Linked DNA regions of Pontimicrobium sp. SW4. The protein of the gene in region 2 interacts with the protein of the main gene of each other region in a pairwise test. Links are inferred from orthologs where the notes say so. Each region holds a gene or a part of one and is shown on either strand. Other genes may lie near its edges. The genes, in order: gyrB and gyrA.

Region 1 (3,244 bases), 690 kb from region 2 along the record:
GTTTTATATCAGTTTTAAAAGGTAATCCAACACCAAGTTGCACCATTGGAGCAGGCACTCCATTTACTGGCAAATCTTTAGTTATACCACCAGGCATTTCAAAACTAGCTACATTATAAGTTCCATCACCATTATCAATCTCAACATCTACCGTTGTCTCCAAATCATTTTCACTCATAACAGTTGGTAAGGAAGTTTCGCCATTAGGTAATGTTAAATATGAATAATCACTAGGTACAAATGAAAATAATTTATCGGCATCTGGAACAAATGAAGCATTAGCGCTTATAGTTAGGTCAAATCCAAGAGTTTTATGCACTTTTCCAGTTGTAGCCCAACCTCCATTAATACTATACATTAATCCTTTCATAACTGGATTAATATAGTTTTCAGTTAATTTACTTGCATCTTCAGATGCTAATAACAAACTCTCTAATTCTTGAGAATGTGACGTATGCATCGCTATTAAAAGCGAAAACAAGAGGGATAATTTTTTCATGTTAAATAAATTTAGGTTTATCAAACATATGAAAAATATTTCAAAAAATAACGTTTTATCGAAAAAAAATAACATTTTATCGATGTTTTTATAATTCCTATAACAAAAAAATAGCCACACTATTTAGTAAATAATATGGCTGTTTTACAAAATTTTAATTACTATTTACGCATCTATATTTGCATAAATAGCATTTTTCTCGATAAATTCTCTACGTGGTGGCACATCGTCTCCCATTAACATTGAGAAAATGCGATCGGCTTCTATACCATTATCTATTTGTACTAAACGCATGGTTCTAAATTCTGGGTTCATAGTAGTATCCCAAAGTTGGATAGCATTCATTTCTCCAAGACCTTTATATCGTTGAATTTTAGAACCATCTCCAAATTCCGCAACAATCTCATCACGTTCTTTATCACTCCAAGCATATTTGCTTTTTGCACCTCTTTTAACTAAGTAAAGCGGTGGAGTTGCGATATAGATATGACCATTCTCAATCAATTCTTTCATATATCTAAAGAAGAAAGTCAAAATCAATGTAGCAATATGACTACCATCAATATCGGCATCACACATAATTACTACTTTATGATAACGTAATTTTGAAAGATTTAAAGCTTTACTGTCTTCTTCCGTTCCAATAGTTACACCAAGAGCGGTAAAAATATTTTTGATTTCTTCATTTTCAAACACTTTATGAGACATTGCCTTTTCTACATTCAATATTTTACCTCTCAATGGTAAAATAGCTTGAAAATTTCTATCTCGTCCAGCTTTTGCTGTTCCACCTGCCGAATCTCCCTCTACCAAAAATACTTCACATTTTGCTGGGTCTTGCTCTGAACAATCACTTAATTTTCCAGGCAAACCACCAATACTCATCACGGTTTTACGTTGTACCATTTCACGCGCTTTCTGAGCAGCATGACGTGCTTGAGCAGCTAGTATAACTTTTTGAACTATAATCTTAGCATCATCTGGATGTTCTTCTAAGTAATCGGTTAACATTTCAGAAACTGCTTGACTAACCGATGCAGAAACTTCTCTGTTTCCTAACTTGGTTTTTGTTTGACCTTCAAATTGAGGTTCCTGAACTTTTACAGATATAATTGCAGTTAAACCTTCACGAAAATCGTCACCAGCTATATCAAACTTTAATTTATCTAGCATACCAGATTCGTCGGCATACTTTTTAAGTGTATGTGTTAAGCCACGACGGAAACCAGAAAGATGTGTACCTCCTTCATGTGTGTTAATGTTGTTTACATACGAATGTAAATTCTCAGCGTATGATGTATTATAAATCATCGCAACTTCCACAGGAACACCATTTTTCTCACCTTCAAAAGCGATAACGTCTTTCATTAAAGGTTCTCTGTTTCCGTCTAGGAATTTGATAAATTCTTTAAGACCTTCTTCAGAATGGAATGTTTCACCTTCAAATTCACCATCATCTTTCTTATGTCTTTTATCAACTAAATGGATTGTAATTCCTTTATTTAAATATGCTAATTCACGTAAACGACTAGCAAGGGTATCATAACTATACTCTAAAGTTTGCGTAAAGATTGTAGAGTCAGGTCTAAAGGTTACTGTTGTTCCTCTTTTATCTGTCTCTCCAACTTGCTTAACAGGATACATGGCTTTTCCACGTTCATATTCTTGTTCGTAAACTTTACCTTCTCTAAAAACAGTTGCCTTTAAGTGTTCAGACAAAGCGTTTACACAACTTACACCAACACCATGCAATCCACCAGAAACCTTATAAGAATCTTTATCAAACTTTCCTCCTGCTCCAATTTTTGTCATTACAACCTCAAGTGCAGAAACACCTTCTTTTTTATGAAGATCTACAGGAATACCACGACCATCATCTTCGGTTGTGATAGAATTGTCTTCATTGATAATCACAGTAATATTATTACAGTGACCAGCTAAAGCTTCATCAATGGAGTTATCTACAACTTCATAAACTAAATGATGTAAACCTCTTGTACCAACATCTCCAATATACATAGATGGACGCATACGTACATGCTCCATTCCTTCTAATGCTTGAATACTATCAGCAGAATAATTATGCTTATTAAACTCTTCCTTTTCTTGACTCATATTACTATATATCTATAAGTTAAATTTTCATTTTATACCATAAAAAAAATGACACAAATTGTATCATTCCTAATACATACAAATATACAATTATTAAACCTCTTTTTTAAGGTTTTTATTGCATTTACCACATAATTATCAACATTTGTTAATTACGTAAAAGTGCCTTAAAATGCTTAAAAAGCACCTTAAAACGAATTTTAACGATTTTTCACATGAATTCAATTTTAAAAAATCAAAAACATTGCTCTAAGACGATTTTTTTGATTTATGTATTTGAATTTTACAAGAAATTTTAGCAGATTTTTAGCAATCAAAAAGTATAATTCCTGAGCCATTTTCATTAGGATATACAATTCTACCATAATCCAAATTCACACCTTTTGCTGTATCGTTTTTTAGCAACATAGCACCATCGGCATCTATATAATCTAAAAGCGGACCAATTTGCGCCAAATTTGAAATACCAACTGTAGATTCTGCCATACAACCAGCCATGACATTTAAATTAAGTTCTCGTGCCTTCTCTATCATTTTTAGAGCTGGTGTAAGTCCACCACATTTCATAAGTTTTATATTGATGCCATGAAATCCTTCGGCACATTTTTGCACATCTTCAAAACGTTGGCA
Region 2 (3,447 bases):
ATACAAGAAAATTGTATCAGTTGGAGATATTCTATAAGCTTTTTCAAAATTACTACTAGCTAACTCAAAGTTTTTATTACCATAAGCCGCTGTCCCTTTTTCTACTAAAGCTAGTCCCATTTGATCTTTAATACTATTAGCTTGACTTGTATAAACTTTTTTTCCAGTTTTTGACTCTAAATCCGTTAGCATTTTAAAGCTTTCTAATGCACCATCTATGTCAGCATTACTACCAGCTCCATTTGCGTACAAAGCTTGTCCTTTTAATAAATAAAACTTTGCCTTTGTTTTGTCATCCATTGCAGACATTAATGATTCTGCTGCACTAATTGCAGCTTTTGCATCTGCATAGTTGCTACTTTTAATAGCTTTTTCGGCACTTTTAATTTCTTTCTTCTGTGCGAAAGAAAAAGAACCAATCATCAGAGCTAGTGCTAGTATAACCTGTTTTTTCATTTTTAATAGTTTAATTGTTAATGTATTTTATTCTTCTTCTTTGGTATTATCAAGAGTTGTGCCATCTTCATTTTGATTAGCGTTATCAACTGTTTCAGAAGTTATTACATTACCTTCTTCATCCAACTCAACTTCATCTTCATCATGCATTACCTTAGCCACAGCAGCAATAGAATCACTCCCTTTCAAGTTAATAAGTTTAACTCCTTGAGTTGCTCTACCCATAACTCTTAAATCTTGAACAGCCATTCTTATAGCAATTCCCGATTTATTGATTATCATCAAGTCATCTTCATCGCTTACATTCTTGATTGCTACTAAATTACCGGTTTTTTCTGTAATAGAAATGGTTTTTACACCTTTTCCTCCACGATTAGTAATTCTGTAATCTTCTAAACTAGAGCGTTTACCAAAACCATTTTCTGAAACAACAAGTATATCACTTTCCATATCATTAACGGCAATCATACCTATTACTTCATCTGTTTTTTCATCTTGAAGTCTAATACCACGAACACCTGAAGCGTTTCGTCCCATTGGTCGCGTTTTAGCTTCTTCAAATCTAATTGCTTTACCAGATTTTAGCGCTAGCATTACTTGGCTTTCACCAGTTGTAAGTTTAGCTTCTAGTAACTCATCATCTTCCTTAATCGTTATTGCATTAATCCCATTTGTTCTTGGTCGAGAATATTGCTCTAATGAGGTCTTCTTAACTTGTCCTTTTTTAGTCGCCATAATCACATAATGATTATTTATATAATCCTCATCTTTTAAATCTTGAGTACAGATAAACGCTTTAACTTTATCATCTTGCTCAATATTTATAAGATTTTGAATAGCCCTACCTTTTGAAGTCTTGCTTCCTTCTGGAATTTCATAAACACGCATCCAGAAGCATTTTCCTTTTTGAGTAAAGAACAACATATATTGATGGTTCGTTCCTACAAATAGGTGTTCTAAAAAGTCTTCATTACGCGTAGTAGAAGCCTTTTGACCAACTCCTCCTCTATTCTGCGTTTTATATTCAGTAAGTGATGTTCTTTTAATATAACCAGCGTGAGAAATAGTAATAACTACTTTCTCATTTGGTATCATATCTTCAATACTTAAATCTCCTCCAGCATATTCTATTACTGAACGACGTTCATCACCATATTTTTGCTTAACTTCAAGAAGCTCTTCTTTTATGATATTCATTCGACGTTCTTTCTTGTCAAGAATATCTTTTAAATCTTCAATAGTTTTCATTAATTCATCATACTCAGCTCTTAGTTTGTCTTGTTCTAAACCTGTAAGCTGGCGTAAACGCATCTCAACAATAGCTTTGGCTTGAATCTCGGTAAGCTCAAATCTATCAATTAACTTTTGTCTAGCTTCATCTGCGTTAGCTGATGCACGAATTAAAGCAATAACTTCATCAATATTATCCGAAGCTATAATAAGTCCTTCTAATATATGAGCACGTTCTTCAGCTTTTCTAAGTTCGTATTTTGTTCGTCGTACAACTACTTCGTGGCGATGCTCTACAAAATGATGAATCATATCTTTAAGATTCAACATTTCTGGTCGCCCATTTACAAGTGCAATATTATTTACACTGAATGATGATTGTAATGCAGTGTATTTATATAACTTATTTAGAACAATATTCGGTATAGCATCACGCTTTAAAACGTACACTACACGCATTCCATTTCTGTCAGATTCATCTCTAATAGTCGAAATACCTTCTAATTTTTTATCGTTAACAAGGTCAGCAGTCTTTTTAATCATATCTGCTTTGTTAACTTGATAAGGAATTTCAGTTACAATAATACTTTCACGTCCTTGAACTTCTTCTATTATTGCTTTTCCTCGCATTACTACACGACCACGACCAGTTTTAAAAGCTTCTCTAACACCGTCGTAACCATAAATGATTCCTCCTGTCGGAAAATCTGGTGCTTTTACATGTGTAATTAGCTCATCAATTTCTATATCGTTATTTTCAATATACGCTATTGTACCATCTACAACTTCAGATAAATTGTGAGGTGGCATGTTTGTAGCCATCCCAACCGCAATACCAGACGCTCCATTAACAAGAAGTCCAGGAATTCTAGTTGGAAGTACTGTTGGCTCTTGAAGTGTATCATCAAAATTCAACTTATGATCTACTGTTTCTTTGTCAATATCTGCCAACATGTCCTCAGATATCTTACGCATACGTGCTTCAGTATAACGCATTGCTGCAGGACTGTCACCATCTATAGAACCAAAGTTTCCTTGTCCATCAACAAGCATATAACGTAAGCTCCATTCTTGAGCCATACGTACCATAGTATCATACACCGATGTATCACCATGTGGATGATATTTACCAAGAACTTCACCAACTATTCTAGCTGATTTTTTATGCGCTGTATTAGATCTTACACCTAATTCATGCATACCATAAAGTACGCGTCTATGAACTGGCTTCAAACCATCTCTTACATCTGGTAGTGCACGTGACACAATGACTGACATTGAATAATCAATGTAAGCCGATTTCATTTCATCTTCAATATTTATTGGAATGAGTTTTTCTCCTTCTGCCATAAATAAAATTATTAGTTTTTGTAGGTTTTCAAATCGAGCTAATATAACAATTTTGTTAGTCCAAACACTATCTAAACAAGGCTTTTTTAAGACTTTTTATCAACAATATTTAGGATGATTTTAGTTAATAACTATAGGCAGATTTATTTTGATTTTTTAGACTTTTTATTGTCATTTACTCCAATAAAGTATAATTAAGGTATAGTTTTTGCCTTAATCAAGTAGATTTTATTATTTTTAATGCAGAAAGGAACCAAATTTATGGATGATAATTTTTCACCAAGAGTAAAAGATGTTATTGCTTATAGCAAGGAGGAAGCATTACGTTTAGGTCATGATTTTATTGGCACTGAACACTTAATGCTTGGTCTATTACGTGATGGAAATGGGAAAGCTATTGACATTTTAAGC

What was found.
Region 1: the proteins of gyrA (region 2) and gyrB interact in binary tests that used the Escherichia coli proteins (3 or more experiments, as listed by UniProt). The link is inferred for Pontimicrobium sp. SW4 from one-to-one orthologs.

What each region holds. Positions count from the first base shown.
Region 1 is NZ_CP157199.1:2,314,309-2,317,552, forward strand. What follows is about bases 140-3,043. They hold gyrB (DNA topoisomerase (ATP-hydrolyzing) subunit B), read right to left. Parts: upstream 2,615-3,043; coding sequence 665-2,614; downstream 140-664. Other genes in these bases: ABGB03_RS10820 (DUF6588 family protein), read right to left, coding at 140-499; ABGB03_RS10830 (dipeptide epimerase), read right to left, coding at 2,921-3,043. Outside these bases: more of ABGB03_RS10820, read right to left, coding at 1-139; more of ABGB03_RS10830, read right to left, coding at 3,044-3,244. UniProt on the Escherichia coli protein: DNA gyrase negatively supercoils closed circular double-stranded DNA in an ATP-dependent manner to maintain chromosomes in an underwound state.
Region 2 is NZ_CP157199.1:1,620,925-1,624,371, forward strand. The notes cover bases 261-3,367. They hold gyrA (DNA gyrase subunit A), read right to left. Parts: upstream 3,037-3,367; coding sequence 484-3,036; downstream 261-483. Other genes in these bases: ABGB03_RS07635 (tetratricopeptide repeat protein), read right to left, coding at 261-456; ABGB03_RS07645 (ATP-dependent Clp protease ATP-binding subunit), read left to right, coding at 3,298-3,367. Outside these bases: more of ABGB03_RS07635, read right to left, coding at 1-260; more of ABGB03_RS07645, read left to right, coding at 3,368-3,447. UniProt on the Escherichia coli protein: A type II topoisomerase that negatively supercoils closed circular double-stranded (ds) DNA in an ATP-dependent manner to maintain chromosomes in an underwound state.